Regions from separate parts of the Leclercia adecarboxylata genome, predicted to be linked through region 1. Evidence: predicted binding sites of a transcription regulator. Region 1 holds the regulator's gene; each other region holds the start of a gene.
What was found. Region 1 encodes Fur, which represses iron uptake genes when iron is present. Its sites were predicted from a motif close to ATAATAATGAGAACNACTATCAA; they were not measured.

Region 2: sufA (Fe-S cluster assembly scaffold SufA) is a predicted target of Fur. The motif match lies at 2,865-2,887, and genes of this name have one in related genera.
Region 3: exbB (tol-pal system-associated acyl-CoA thioesterase) is a predicted target of Fur. The motif match lies at 2,286-2,308, and genes of this name have one in related genera.

Annotation. Positions count from the first base shown of each region.
Region 1 covers NZ_CP040889.1:3,435,681-3,440,963, reverse strand. The annotation lists gene ybfF (esterase) at 1-615, shown strand, start outside; gene ybfE (LexA regulated protein) at 744-1,031, shown strand; gene fldA (flavodoxin FldA) at 1,187-1,717, shown strand; gene fur (ferric iron uptake transcriptional regulator) at 2,009-2,455, shown strand; gene chiQ (ChiQ/YbfN family lipoprotein) at 2,600-2,929, opposite strand; gene chiP (chitoporin ChiP) at 2,976-4,382, opposite strand; gene glnS (glutamine--tRNA ligase) at 4,816-5,283, opposite strand, start outside.
Region 2 covers NZ_CP040889.1:4,107,393-4,112,675, reverse strand. The annotation lists gene sufD (Fe-S cluster assembly protein SufD) at 1-223, opposite strand, end outside; gene sufC (Fe-S cluster assembly ATPase SufC) at 198-944, opposite strand; gene sufB (Fe-S cluster assembly protein SufB) at 961-2,448, opposite strand; gene sufA (Fe-S cluster assembly scaffold SufA) at 2,457-2,825, opposite strand; gene FHN83_RS21325 (methyl-accepting chemotaxis protein) at 3,301-4,872, shown strand; gene FHN83_RS21320 (LuxR C-terminal-related transcriptional regulator) at 4,927-5,283, opposite strand, start outside.
Region 3 covers NZ_CP040889.1:1,260,841-1,266,123, reverse strand. The annotation lists gene FHN83_RS07780 (AraC family transcriptional regulator) at 1-72, shown strand, start outside; gene yghB (DedA family general envelope maintenance protein YghB) at 130-789, opposite strand; gene metC (cystathionine beta-lyase) at 931-2,118, opposite strand; gene exbB (tol-pal system-associated acyl-CoA thioesterase) at 2,370-3,101, shown strand; gene exbD (TonB system transport protein ExbD) at 3,108-3,533, shown strand; gene FHN83_RS07755 (SDR family oxidoreductase) at 3,652-4,548, opposite strand; gene FHN83_RS07750 (cytoplasmic protein) at 4,680-5,132, opposite strand; gene FHN83_RS07745 (hypothetical protein) at 5,125-5,283, opposite strand, start outside.

The DNA of each region.
Region 1 (5,283 bases):
GGTCTGTCGCCGCGCTCGCCGCAGATGACCTACGCTGACATGGCGCAGGATCTGCTGGATACGCTGGATGAACACCATATCGAAAAAGCGATCCTGATTGGCCATTCGATGGGCGGCAAAGCGGTGATGGCGCTGACGGCTCTTGCGCCAGAGCGTATCGCCGGCCTGGTGGTGATCGACGTAGCGCCGGTAGATTATGACGTGCGCCGCCACGATGAGATCTTCGCCGCCATTAATGCCGTGACGGACGCGGGCGTCAGCACCCGCCAGCAGGCTGCCGCGCTGATGCGTGAGCATCTGGACGAAGAAGGCGTGGTGCAGTTCCTGCTGAAATCCTTTGTGGACGGCGAGTGGCGCTTCAACGTGCCGGTGCTGTGGGATCAGTATGACCATATCGTCGGCTGGGAGTCGGTTCCGGCGTGGCCGCACCCGACCCTCTTTATTACCGGCGGCAACTCGCCCTATGTAACCGAAGCGTATCGTGATGCGCTGCTGGCGCAATTCCCCCTGGCGCGTGCGCATGTGATTGCCGGGGCCGGGCACTGGGTTCATGCCGAAAAACCGGACGCGGTGCTGCGCGCCATCCGTCGGTACCTCGCTGACATCAATAATTGATTAAAAAGAGAGCGACTGGTCGCCCGTGGGCCTCCAGTCGTTGGCGTGCCGTTTTCGGTGATGTATGATGGCGCGCTTATCGCCCGGGCATTAGCAGGGTGTCTTGTTTCCCCCGAAGTCTCAAAATCATGGCCAAAGAACACACGGACCGCACGACAATAGATCTGTTCGCGAATGAGCGTCGCCCGGGACGACCGAAAACCAATCCGCTTTCGCGTGATGAACAGCTGCGCATCAACAAGCGCAATCAGCTTAAACGCGATAAAAGCCGCGGGCTTAAACGCGTCGAGCTGAAACTGAATGCTGACGCCGTCGATGCGCTGAACGAGCTGGCGAATGCCCGTGAGATCAGCCGCAGTGAGCTTATTGAAGAGATGCTGATTTCACAGCTTGAGAAATGGCACGGTAAAGCTTAAGTCAGAAAACTCCCCTTCTTGTTGCTTTCATGTAGCACAGAGTGCAGTCCTGGGTGATAGCAGTTTCCGCAGGCTTCTCTGTTCTGCTATGATTGCCCTTATCCGTGGCTAAATTGCGCCACCATACCATTAAGTTTCAAGAGGTTATTTTACTCATGGCAATCATCGGCATTTTTTTCGGCAGCGACACGGGTAACACCGAAAATATCGCAAAAAACATTCAAAAACAGCTAGGTAAAGACGTTGCCGATGTGCATGACATTGCGAAAAGCAGCAAAGAAGATATCGAAGGTTACGATATCCTGCTGCTGGGCATCCCGACCTGGTACTACGGCGAAGCGCAGTGCGACTGGGACGACTTCTTCCCGTCTCTGGAAGAGATCGATTTCAACGGCAAACTGGTTGCCCTGTTCGGCTGTGGCGATCAGGAAGACTACGCGGAGTACTTCTGCGATGCGCTGGGCACTATTCGCGACATCATTGAACCGCGCGGCGCCGTCATCGTCGGCCACTGGCCAACGGCCGGTTACCACTTCGAAGCGTCCAAAGGTCTGGCCGATGATAACAACTTCGTCGGTCTCGCCATTGATGAAGACCGCCAGCCGGAACTGACCGCTGAGCGTGTAGATAAATGGGTTAAGCAGGTCCGCGAAGAGTTGCACCTCGACGATATTCTTAATGCCTGATGAAGCTGCGGCGCAATGATTAAGTTGCGCCGCATTGATAGGTATAAGCAATCAAAATAATTGCTACAAATTTTTAACTTTTGCTGTCATACCTGTACAATGATCCAGGTTCAAACGGGTCACCCTGTAACAAGTTTGTTGGCGGTACCACGTTTTTATAAGCATACTTTACTTGAGACTTGCAGTTTTCATTACGTCATGGCAGTTCTATAATGAGACGCATTATCCCAGGTGCATTTTCTGTCACTTCTTCTTTAGAAGTGAATCGTTTAGCAACAGGACAGATTCCGCATGACTGACAACAACACCGCATTAAAGAAGGCCGGACTGAAAGTCACGCTTCCACGGTTAAAAATCCTGGAAGTGCTTCAGGGTCCGGATAACCATCATGTCAGTGCGGAAGACTTATACAAACGTCTGATCGACATGGGCGAAGAGATTGGTCTGGCTACCGTTTACCGTGTACTGAACCAGTTCGACGATGCAGGCATCGTTACGCGTCATAATTTCGAAGGCGGTAAATCCGTATTCGAACTGACGCAGCAGCATCACCACGATCACCTGATTTGCCTTGACTGCGGCAAAGTGATCGAATTCAGCGACGACTCTATCGAATCCCGTCAGCGTGAAATTGCCGCACGTCATGGCATTCGTCTGACCAACCACAGTCTGTACCTGTATGGCCACTGCGCCGAAGGTGACTGCCGCGAAGATGACCACGCGCACGACGCGAAATAATTCATCCGCACACGCTGAGCCAACCTGAAGGTTGGCTTTTTTTTGCCTGTAATAACGTAAAAAAGCCCGGCGGCGCTACGCTTACCGGGCCTGTGAATGTGCAGGCTCAGGTAAACGCAGCGCCACCGGGCGTGGCAAACAGCTTTACTTACCGTTGTTGCTACGGATCTCCTGCCAGATCTTATCGCAGTTTTTGGTGACGTCCTGATTGTTACCCGTTTTACGCGCCATGATACAGGCCTGGTAATCGGCCACTCTCACGGTCTCCTGGGTCGCAAACTGTTCGTGCGCCTTATCCTCGCGCAGCACGTTCAGCACGCTCTGGCAGGCTTCAATTTTTTCTGGCGAGCCTTCAGCAGTATTGATACAGGCACTGTAGGCCTCTTTAAGACGGGTGTCTTCTTTCTGGGTCTGCGGTTGTGCGCAGGCGGTCAGTCCTGATGCCAGCAGCGCGACCAGTACGATTTTTTTCAGCATAGCGGTCTCCGGTCGGCGGGGTTATCCCCCGCCGGGTTAGTCATCAGAAGATGGTGAACGGTGCGATAACCATAAACTTCACGTCACGCTCGTCCTGGAAGATGTTGCCGTAACCGCCGCCGTAGCTTGGGATGTCGGAGTGGTTGTCATACTGCGTGAAGTGCAGTTTGAACATGGTCCCTTTCGCGCGACCGTCCTGCAGGGTGTAAATCGCATCCAGGCTGTAGGCAGACTCTTTGATCTTGTTAGAGGCAATATCTTCACGCTGGCCCGCGCTGTTGATCAGCCAGTCGGCTGGTTTTGCATCCCATGCGTAGACATAAGAGGCACCGACGCTCCAGCCTGCCAGGTTCCAGTTGCTCAGGTCGTACATCGCGCCAAAGAAGACCGCTTTTTCGTCGTTGGCGTTGAAGTCGGAGCGGTTATCCCACCACACGTCCAGACGACCGTTGGAGGATGCATAGGTTGGGGTCATACGCTGCAGGAAGTAGCCCTGCTGGCCTTCCGCTTTCACATAAGTCCCTTCCAGGCGTAAATCGACCTGACCGACTTTGTAACCCAGGGTCAGCGCCTGCAGCCATGCCGTGCCGTCGTAAATATCATTTACGGTGCCGCTGTCGGCTTTATCACGCGTGCCGTAGAACTGATAGCTGGTAGAGAGCGGGCCGCCCACGATATCGAATTTGTAGCTGGCTTTGGCAAAGTACTGATCGATGAAGCCTTCAGCCTGACCAAAAGCGGCTTCCAGAATCAGGTTATTTTTGAAGTCGTACTTCGCGCCAAAGGAGTGGAGATAATCGACGCGGGTCTTTCTGTCATTCTGATAGAACTTGTCCATCTCGAGGTGCCATGGGGCTTTATACTCGTTGGTCCACATGTACGAGAAGCTCAGCGCCCCGCTGTCACCGTAGTCAAAGTTCGCCCCGGCTTCCGCGCCCTGGTAAGTACCCGGCATAAAGCTCCAGTGCGGTGCTAACAGGGTCTGGCCGGTTGGCTGCAGCCAGCCGCCGCGCGCCCACACCGGACCATATTTGAATTTTGCAGCCGCTTTGTACAGGCTGATCCCGCTCTTATCGCCGGACCAGTCTTCTTTGTAAGCTTTGTTGCTGGAGGAGAATGCAATTTCGTTCGGGTGGCCGCTGTCACCATTTTCTGCCATTTCGATGGCGGTGAAGGCCGCTAAATCAAGACCGAACATGTCGGCAGCATAGCCGGACTGGAAATCAAGGTTGGCGTTCCAGGTGGAGTGAGCCAGGTTAGTTTTGTATTTATCTGCCTCGACATCTTTACGGTCACGTTCACGCTGCCAGTAATAGACACCGCCCGTGAGGGTTGAATCATCAATAAAACCTTCGGCCTGGGCTTTCGGAGAAACCATCCAGCCTGACATTGCTGTAACACCGGCAATAGCCAGCGCAAGCGCACTACGTTTGCCACTAAACGTACGCATAATTAATCCTCTTTGACGTATTTAAAGCGCCTTAAACGGCGAAAAACAAAAAGTTAAAAGTGGAGGCAACCGGAAATACCCGCTTACATCTCCTGCCTTTAGACTATTTTTCGCGACGCGAATTATCAATGCTTTTCCGCGATCAAAAGTCAGGATTATGACAAAGCGCACATATTTGATTGCCATTTGTAACAAAGCGAATGGAGGAGAATTTTTAATTAAAATAATGTTCGGAATGAGCGATTTATTTTTAACATGCAGGATTTAAGCAGCTTATCCGGAAGCTATTACGTGGAATTTGCGCAAAGGAAGAGAAAGAGAATAGTTTTAATAAATGGAATTAATTCGCATCGCGAACATTTATATGATTAAGAGCTTGATCGTGATGCAAAAAAAACGCCGCGGTGCGCGGCGTTTTTCAAACAATAATCAGTTATTCACCGACTTTCGCCCAGGTATCACGCAAACCGACGGTACGGTTAAATACCAGTTTGTCCGCGGTGGCGTAGCGGCTGTCGAGGCAGAAGTAACCTTCACGCTCAAACTGGTACGCATTACCGGCAACGGCCTCTTTCAGGGATGGCTCAGCAAAGCCCTGTTTGATCACAAGCGAATCCTGGTTAATCACTTCCAGGAAGTCTTCTGCCGCACCCGGGTTTGGCACGCTGAACAGACGATCGTACAGACGGATTTCAACCGGCAGCGCATGTGCTGCGCTCACCCAGTGGATCACGCCCTTCACCTTGCGACCATCAGCCGGATCCTTGCTCAGGGTCTCGGCATCGTAGGTGCAGAAGATAGTAGTGATATTGCCTTCTGCGTCTTTCTCAACACGCTCGGCTTTAATCACGTAGGCATTACGCAGGCGCACTTCTTTGCCCATCACCAGACGCTTGTACTG
Region 2 (5,283 bases), 670 kb from region 1:
TGCGGTCGCCAGGCTCTACGCTTGCCGGACGCGCCACGAACTCGCCGTTGAGCAGCCCGTCCAGCGGGGTGTATTTCCAGTTTTCGTGCTTACGCGTCGGCAACCCGAGGCGCAGCATCTGCTGCAGGTGCTGTTGCGCCTGCTCCGAGCGCGTCTGGCCCTGCGCTTCAAACAGACGATGCCACTGCTGCAGCGCGTTACTGCTGTTCGCTAAGCCAGCCATAGCCCTGCTCCTCCAGCTGTTTGACCAGCGTGAAATCACCGGATTTCACAATTCGCCCCTGATAGAGCACATGAACGTAGTCAGGCTTGATGTAGTCAAGGATGCGCTGATAGTGGGTGACGATGATGAACGACCGCTTGCCGTCGCGCAGGGCGTTAACGCCGTCGGCGACGATCTTCAGGGCGTCGATGTCCAGCCCGGAGTCGGTTTCATCGAGGATGCACAGCTCAGGCTCGAGCACCGCCATCTGCAGGATGTCGTTACGCTTCTTCTCCCCGCCGGAAAAACCGACGTTGACCGAACGGGTAAGCAGATCTTCCGGCATCTTCAGCAGCTGAATTTTCTCTTCCATCAGGTCCTGGAAGTCGAAGCGATCCAGCTCCTCTTCGCTGCGGTATTTGCGCACCGCGTTCAGCGCGGTCTGCAGGAAGAACTGGTTGCTGACCCCCGGGATCTCCACCGGATACTGGAAGGCCATAAAGATGCCCTCCCCGGCTCTCTCTTCCGGCGACAGCTCCAGCAAATCTTTGCCCTTAAAGTCCACCGATCCGCCAACCACTTCGTAATCTTCGCGCCCGGCCAGGGTGGCCGACAGCGTACTTTTCCCGGAGCCGTTAGGGCCCATAATGGCATGCACTTCGCCCGGGCGAACCTCAAGGCTCAGGCCGCGCAGGATCGCTTTATCTTCCACACTGACCTGTAAATCTTTAATGCTTAACATGTGCTTTCCTTAATCCTTAACCGACGCTGTGTTCAAGGCTAATCGCCAGTAATTTCTGTGCTTCCACGGCAAACTCCAGCGGCAGTTCAGAGAACACATCCTTACAGAAGCCGTTGACAATCATCGAGATGGCGTCTTCTTCGCTGATGCCGCGCTGCAGGCAGTAGAAGAGCTGATCTTCGCCAATCCGCGAGGTCGTCGCCTCGTGCTCCAGTTGGGCGCTGTTGTTGCGGCACTCGACGTACGGGAAGGTGTGCGCCCCGCAGTCCGGGCCAATCAGCATTGAGTCGCACTGGGTAAAGTTACGGGCGTTGGTCGCCGTCGGCATGATTTTGACTAAGCCCCGATAGCTGTTCTGGCTTTTACCCGCCGAGATCCCTTTCGAGATGATGGTCGATTTAGTGTTCTTGCCGATGTGGATCATCTTGGTGCCGGTGTCGGCCTGCTGATGTCCGCTGGTCAGCGCCACGGAGTAGAACTCGCCGATGGAGTTATCCCCGCGCAGAATGCAGCTCGGGTATTTCCAGGTGATGGCGGAGCCGGTTTCCGACTGGGTCCAGGACATCTTGCTGTTTTCACCTTCGCAGAGGGCGCGTTTGGTGACGAAGTTCAGGATGCCGCCGGTGTTGTTATCCCCCGGGAACCAGTTCTGCACCGTGGAGTATTTCACTTCCGCGTCTTTATGGATGATCACTTCCACTACCGCAGCGTGCAGCTGGTAGCTGTCGCGCACCGGGGCGGAACAGCCCTCGATATAGCTGACGTAGCTGCCCTCGTCGGCGACGAGGATGGTGCGTTCAAACTGGCCGGTTTTCTCGGCGTTGATGCGGAAATAGGTGGAGAGCTCCATCGGGCAGCGCACGCCCTTCGGCACGTAGATAAAGGTGCCGTCGGAGGCGACCGCCGCGTTGAGGGCCGCAAAGAAGTTATCGTTGCCCGGCACCACGGTACCGAGGTACTTCTTCACCAGCTCGGGGTGATCGTGGATGGCTTCCCCGAAGGAGCAGAAAATAATTCCCTGCTCGCCGAGCTTTTCCCGGTAGGTGGTGGCCACCGACACGGAGTCGAAGATGGCGTCGACCGCCACTTCGCGCCCTTCACGCACCGGCACGCCGAGCTGTTCAAAGGCCTCTTCCACCTCTTTGCTTAAAAAGGCGTTGGCCCCGGTCTGCTGCACCGCACCGGGCTCGGAGGCGCAGGTGTCGTCGCAGTTGCCGCAGGACGGCGCAGAGTAGTAGCTGTAATCCTGATAGTTCAGCTTGTCGTAGTGCGCCTTCAGCCAGTGCGGCTCTTCCATCTCCAGCCAGGCCCTGAACGCATTCAGGCGGAACTCCAGCATCCAGTCGGGTTCATTACGTTTGGCCGAAATGGCGCGAATGACCTCTTCATTAATCCCTTTTGCCAGCTCGTCGGTCTGCAATTGGGTGAAGAAGCCCTCTTTATAATTAATATGGCCACCGGACCAGGTGTTGACATCGTCAGTTGCTTCAGTATGTCGAGACATAATACCGCCTATACCCCAAAACTTTCGCCGCAGCCGCATTCGTTCTGGGCTTTCGGGTTATTGAATTTGAATAACTGGTTCAAGCCTTCGCGCACGTAATCCACTTCCGTACCGTCAATAAACGGCATCGCCTGTAGCGGCACATAGAGTCGGGCGCCGTCATGTTCAAAGACCAGATCGTCTTTCTCCGGCTGGCTGACGGTCGTCAGGACGTAGCCGAAACCGGCGCACCCGGTCTGCTTCACCCCTAACCGCACGCCAAGCATGCCTGCCTGTTTGCTGACCAGGTCGCGAATGTGCGCCGCAGCGGCAGGCGTAAGCGATAATCCACGCCACGCGAAATCTGTCGGATCAAACGTTTCTGAATGCTGTTCCATAAGTCCACCTCATGTATTGCGCCCCCAGGGCATAACACCATGTTAGTGATAATGATTATCACTTCAACCCCTCAGTTGCAGGGTCATTCGGCTTAATCGCCCTTTTTGCTTACTTTCATTAAGCATAGACCCTGCTGACGGGCTTATCAGGCCTGAAGGTGAATGTTTAATCTGTTGATAATGCTGAGGATTACGGAAGGAAATCGGCAGAAATGGTCAAAAGCGAAAATATGTATAGAAAATGCCTATTTTTGGGATAGCTCTTTTTACGCTCACCGGATTGCCCCGTGAACATCGGTTTTATAGGCATACGGATCATCAACTTTCTCTTCTGCGCAACGATGTCATTCTGGCTATTTAATGCGTATTTCGCGTTTTGCCTGAATATCCGCTTTATCACCTCAATCCGCTCTCACCCTTGCCGATAAACACCCTGAGAAATGTAATTGCTTCAGTCCATATTAAAGGAGTCGACTTGAAAAATTTAAAAATTAGCTCAGGGTTAATGATCGTGCTGGGATTATTTACCCTTATGCTTGTGCTCTCCAGCGGGCTGGGGCTTTATTTCCTCAAGCTCAGCAACAGCTATGTGACAAAGATGAGTTATAACTCCAGCGAACAAAAAGCGTTGAATGCCACCCGCGATAATCTGTTAAGCGTGCGTATATTGATTGACTCAACGTTTCAGGCCAGGCTCCATAACGAGCCGGTTGATACGCCGGAAACAATGAATAAAATCAACACCCTGCTTAAAGAAGCCGATCGGCAATATCACCTGTTTGTTGAGATCCCAGGCCTGACTACCACGTTGCCAGAGCTAGGCCAGCAGATGAACCGCAGCTACAATCAAATGGTTGATACGGTTAAATTAAATCAGGGAGCACTCAATTCAGGTGCATCCCCTCAGGAAATAAAAACGTTTCTGGACAGTCACCGCGAGCAGATTAAAAATGCGCGTCAGCAGTGGGACAGCGATTATACCGCCTATATTGCCAAAACTCAGTCAGCATTAGATAAGGTGATTCAGTTCAGCAATCACTCTTATTCATTTTCGTTAATTCTGATGTCGGGCATGATCGTCGTCGCGATTATTATGTTCTTTATGATCAATATCTGGATGCGGAAAATGCTAATACGCCCATTACAGGAGGTCGCGCACCACTTTGACAATATTGGCAACGGAAACCTGACCGGGGAGATCCGCGTCACCAGCACCAATGAAATCGGGCAACTGTGCGCCTCGCTGCAGGCTATGCAGGCCGGACTGAACGACACCGTCAGGTCGATTAGAAACGGCGTGGAGACGATCAATATCGGTACGCAGGAGATTGCCTCCGGGAATAACGATCTGTCCCGGCGCACGGAAGAGCAGGCCGCAGCCGTTGTCGAGACGGCGGCCAGCATGGAGCAGATCACCTCTACGGTGAAAATGAATACCGATAACGCGCTTAATGCCTCACAGATGGCGCAGAATACGGCGAAAATCGCCAGCGCGGGCGAAAAGCAGATGCAGGATGTCACGCAAAAAATGGACGCCATCAGCCAGAGCGCGCAGAAGATGGTCGACATTATCAGCGTGATCGACGGCATCGCCTTCCAGACCAATATCCTGGCGCTGAATGCCGCCGTTGAAGCGGCGCGCGCCGGGCAGACGGGCCGCGGCTTTGCGGTGGTGGCAGGGGAAGTTCGCAATCTCGCCCGTCGCTGTGCCGAATCGGCCAAAGAGATCACCACCCTGATTAACGAATCGACCCTCTATATCCAGGAAGGTGCTGCGCTTGCCGGTAAAACCAGCCAGACGATGCTTGAAATCAGCAATTCCGTTGGCAAGGTGAACCAGGTGATGGAGAGTATTGCCCTCGCCTCCGAGGAGCAGCGCCGGGGCGTGGAGCAGATCCGGGTGGCAATCACTCAGATGGATCACGTCACGCAGCAAAACGCCGCGCTGGTAGAAGAGGTCGCGACCACCGCCGCAGGGGTTAACGATCAGGCGGATCTGCTGGCACAAAGCGTGGCGGTATTCAGAGTGAAGCCGCAAAGCGTCTGACGCTTTGCCAGACAACCAGCCCCTGTGGGCTGGTTGTTGCATGCCAGCACCCCGTTACGTTCTCAGGCATTCGCGCAGCAAGTTTATCTGGGTATTTTTTTCCCGCATTCTGGACAGCAGCACCTGCAGGTCGTGGTCGCTGCCCAACTGGAATTTCTGCATAACGTCATACTTATGCGCATACACCGTTTTGTAATCAATATGCAGCTTTTTGGCGATTTCAGGCGTCGACAGCCCCTGATACAGGCTCGCCATGATCACGGTTTGCCGGGGCGATAACGTCCGGTGATGGCAATCGGCGCATGAGGGGGTGTCGCTCTTTTGCTCGTCGCTCTGCAGGGTTTGCCATGCCGCCCGAAAAACCTGATGAAAGTCGTTTAACGGGGCATCCCGCGAGATGAAAACCATCTC
Region 3 (5,283 bases), 2.2 Mb from region 1:
CGTGAGTTCAAGCGCTACTTTGGCGTAACGCCAGGGGAAGATGCGGCGCGGATCAGAACAATGCAGGGGTAGGGTGGGGGTCAAATTCCCTCTCCCCTGGGGGGAGAGGGTCAGGGTGAGGGGATTTTTTCAGGCGCTGCAGTACTTCTTGCGGATCACCACCACAATCGTCCCCAACAGGCCCGCCACCAGCAGGAAAATCGGCAGGATCATCAGGAAGGTCATGACCTGATCTTCATGATGTTTCACAAAGGGGATCATATTTAACGCGTAGCCGAGCGTGGTCACCACGCCGACCCACAGCAGGGCGCTCAGCCAGTTAAAGAACTGGAAGCGGCGGTTAGAGAGCCCGGAAATGCCCGCCATGGTGGGCAGCAAGGTGCGGACAAACGCCAGGAAACGCCCGGCCAGCAGCGCCAGCAGGCCGTGGCGATCGAACATGCAGGTCGCCCGCTGGTGGTATTTATGCGGCAGCTGCGCCAGCCAGCTTTTCACCACCCGCGTATTGCCGAGCCAGCGGCCCTGCAGATAGCTGAGCCAGCAGCCCAGGCTGGCGGCCGAGGTGAGGATCACCATGGTGGGAGTGAAGTCCATGACCCCTTTACCGATTAACGCGCCTGCCAGCAGCAGCAGGCTGTCGCCCGGTAAAAAGGAGGCGGGCAGTAACCCATTTTCCAGAAACAGCGTGGCGAACATGACGAAATAGACAATCCCAACCACGTGCGGGTCCGCCAGTGCTGCAAAATCGTGTTGCCAGAGTGCAGCGATAATATCTTGAATAACAGCCATGGGCTTTCCTGTGGAACAGCATTTATAAGGCTATTGTACTCCCTATTTCGCCTGCGGGCTTTGATCGCAGGCGCAACAAATCAGACTTTTCTGCAGGGATTGTGGAGAAAAGTGTCCGCGGAGTGTTTTTATCGCCCTGCGCTATTCGATTCGCGCAAACCCGGCTTCCAGATCGGCGATTAAATCGTCGACGTTTTCCAGGCCGATATGCAGGCGGATCAGGGTGCCGGTAAAGTCCACTTCACCGCCCGGACGCAGGGCCGCAATCTGCTCTGGCTGGTTGGGTAAAATCAGCGATTCAAAGCCGCCCCACGAATAGGCCATGCTGAACAGCGAGAAGTTGTCCAGATACGCGGAGAGTTCGTCGTTGCTCAGGCGCTTATTGAGCACAAACGAGAACAGACCGCTGCTGCCCGTAAAGTCACGTTGCCAGAACTCATGCCCGATGCTGCCCGGCAGCGCCGGATGATTAACGCGCGCCACCTGCGGATGCTGCGCCAGCCAGCGGGCAACCTGCAGGCTGCTTTCATGATGCTGACGCAGGCGCACGCTCAGGGTGCGCAGGCCGCGGCTGGTCATGTAGGCGGTATCGGCATCCACCATCTGGCCCATCAGATAGGCATTCTCACGCAATTGCTCCCAGCAGCGGGCGTTAGAGACCGCAGTGCCGATCATGCCGTCAGAGTGGCCAATCAGGTATTTGGTCGCCGCCTGGATAGAAATATCGATACCAAAATCGAGCGCCTTAAACAGCACGCCCGCCGCCCAGGTGTTATCGATCATGATGATGGCGTCCGGCGCTTTGCTGCGCACCGCCTCTACGATGGCAGGCACGTCATGCACTTCCATAGTGATGGAGCCCGGCGATTCCAGGAATACAATTCGGGTATTAGGCTGGATCAGTTCGGCGATCCCGGCGCCAATCTGCGGGTCGAACCAGCCGGTGGTGACGCCCAGCTTGCTGAGGATTTTGGTGCAGAAGTCCTGGCTTGGCTCATAGGCGGTGTTGGTCATCAGGATATGGTCGCCCTGCTCGACGAACGCCAGAATGGTATTCGCTACCGCCGCCGCGCCGCAGGGGAACAGCGCGCAGCCCGCGCCGCCTTCCAGCTCGCACATCGCTTCCTGTAACGAGAAATGGGTTAGCGTCCCGCGACGTCCGTAAAACAGCTCGCCGTTGGCCCGGTTGCGGGTGGCGTGCTTTTTCGCTTCGACGGTATCAAACACCAGCGACGAGGCGCGCTGGATGACGCTGTTCACCGAGCCAAGGGTATATTTCTTACTGCGTCCCGCCTGGACGAGGGTAGTATCAAGATGCTTCTCTTTCATATCTGCGCAACCTGTTTTTATACGTCTGGACGTCCACACTATCACGAAAGTAAAAATGGTCACGTCAACGCTCACTGGTTCAGCGGAAAATTTTTTAAAATTTGTTTCCGGGAAATTTTTCCTGCGTAAGCGCAAGGAAAATGAAACGAATTTACGGCACTATGTAAATACTAATGAGAACTACTATCAATTCGACGCTGTTTTGATATTATTATGCTCAGATTTTGTGATTTGTGTCCTGGAGATACCGAGTGGGTAATAATTTGATGCAGACGGATCTCTCCGTCTTGGGCATGTATCATCATGCCGACATCGTGGTGAAGATTGTCATGATCGGCCTGATTCTGGCGTCTGTCGTCACCTGGGCTATTTTCTTTAGTAAGAGCGCTGAGCTTATTTCGCATAAGCGTCGTCTTAAGCGCGAGCAGCAGCAGCTGGCCGAAGCCCGCACCCTGAATCAGGCGAGCGACATGGCTTCTTCCTTCCAGGCGAAGAGCCTGACCACCCAGTTAATCAACGAAGCACAGAACGAGCTGGAACTTTCCGCAGGCAGTGAAGACAACGAAGGTATTAAAGAGCGTACCGGCTTCCGCCTGGAGCGTCGCGTTGCGGCTATTGGCCGTCATATGGGACGCGGCAACGGCTACCTGGCGACCATCGGTGCTATTTCACCGTTCGTCGGTCTGTTCGGTACCGTCTGGGGCATCATGAACAGCTTCATCGGCATTGCCCAGACGCAAACCACCAACCTCGCGGTTGTGGCACCCGGCATCGCCGAAGCGCTGCTGGCGACGGCCATTGGTCTGGTCGCGGCCATCCCGGCGGTGGTTATCTATAACATCTTCGCCCGTATGATCGGCAGCTACAAAGCGACCCTCGGCGACGTTGCCGCTCAGGTTCTGCTGCTGCAAAGCCGCGATCTGGATCTCAGCGCCAGCGCTGCGAAGCCGGTCCGTTCTGCTCAGAAATTTCACGTAGGTTGATTCGCCATGGCAATGCGTCTTAATGAAAATCTGGACGATAACGGCGAAATGCACGAAATCAACGTGACGCCGTTTATCGACGTCATGCTGGTTCTGCTGATTATCTTCATGGTTGCGGCGCCGCTGGCGACCGTGGACGTGAAGGTGAATCTGCCTGCGTCATCCAGTCAGCCGCAGCCGCGCCCGGAAAAACCGATTTATCTGTCCGTTAAAGCCGATAAATCCATGTTCCTGGGTAACGATCCGGTGACTGATGAGTCGGTGATCCCGGCGCTGAACGCCCTGACCGAAGGCAAGAAAGACACGACGGTCTTCTTCCGTGCCGATAAAACGGTCGACTACGAAACCATGATGAAGGTAATGGACACGCTGCATCAGGCGGGTTACCTGAAGATAGGTTTAGTCGGCGAAGAGAAGACAGTGGCTAAATAAACAATTACGGCAACCCTTGGGTTGCCGTAATTGTTTTTGCCGGGTGGCGCTACGCTTACCCGGCCTACATGCGAAACGTAGGCCGGGTAAGGCGAAGCCGCCACCCGGCAACGAACAACTATCCCAGATGTTCCCCACCGCACACGCCGTGCACTTCTGCCGTCACGTAGCTTGATTCCTGACTCGCCAGATAGACGTACACCGGCGCCAGCTCCGCAGGCTGCCCTGCGCGCTTCATCGGGGTCTGCTGACCAAACTGCGGGATCTTCTCCTGGGTCTGGCCGCCGGAGATTTGCAGCGCCTTCCAGATGGGCCCCGGGGCCACCACGTTGACGCGCACGCCGGTCTCCGCTACCTGTTTTGCCAGCCCGCGGCTGAAGTTGAGGATCGCCGCTTTGGTTGAGGCGTAGTCCAGCAGGTGCGGGCTCGGCTGATAGGCCTGAATCGACGAGGTGGTGATGATGCTCGACCCGGCAGGCAGCAGCGGCAGCGCCTCCTGGGTTATCCAGAACAATGCCAGCACGTTTACGGCATAGGTCTGCTTAAACTGCTCGGTGGTCAGATCGGCAATCTTCTCCACCGCCACCTGCTTACCGGCCACCAGCGCCAGCACGTCCAGTCCGCCTAGTTCCTGATGGGCTTTATGCACCAGCGAGCGGGCAAATTTTTCATCACTCAGATCGCCGGGAATAAGCACCGCCTTGCGTCCGGCCTCTTCAATAAGCTGCTTAACCTGTTGAGCGTCCTCTTCCTCGGCGGGCAGGTAGTTGATGGCAACGTCTGCGCCTTCACGCGCGTAAGCGATGGCGGCAGCGCGCCCAATCCCGGAGTCGCCCCCTGTCACCAGTGCCTTACGATCCTGTAGTCTGCCGCTGCCTTTATAGGTTTTTTCGCCGCAATCCGGCACCGGGTCCATTTTGCTCTGTACGCCGGGCGCAGGCTGTTTCTGCTGCGGATACTCACCGGTGTAGTACTGGGTGGTCGGATCCTGAATTTTGCTCTGAGAATTTGCCATTGAGGTTCTCCTTGAGGGGTTAATCAGACCTTAAGTTTAGGAGAATCAACTGGGCTGTGAGGATCATTCAGGATAATCCTTAAATGAATCGGGCGGAGCGGAAACAGGCGGTGCGGCAGGTTTGTCGAGGATTACGGCTTTTGCGGGGGAACGTCAGCTTTGGCGGCCAGCATGTCTTCATTCAACGCCACGGTCGTCACGCTGGAGGTGCGATAGCCTTCATCGGCCAGCTTGCGTGTGACGCGCAGGGTCGCGGTTTCGCGTGCCAGCAAATATTGATAATTGGTTTCCAGCCGCGCCAGTATTTTCTCTTTTAAGTCGGGACGTTGTTCCATGATGACGTTTATTGCCGCGCCGTAGATCTCTTCTTTTACCTGCAACGGATAAATTTCCCGGCGATTCTGCCATTTCAGGCGTACCAGACCGGCCGGAATGGAGAGCAAATCTTTTGCAATGCGTTGTATTTCCGCGTTTTTAATCTCTTTTAGCGCGGTAAGGTTTTGCTCTAAGATAAATTCATCGCTTTTTTTGTCATCTAAAGCTAAATAAACGTTGTTGTTATCAACATCCTTCACGTTATTCATCCTCTAGCTTATAAAATACGGGCGTATTTTTCTCGCAGGTAATTAGGTTCAACCAGATTTCATTACCGGCCTCGTTAATCTCATCGGTTTTTTCCGCCAATATTTGACTTAGTGCCTGCGCGTCTATTTCCCCCTCCGCCTGCAAATCATT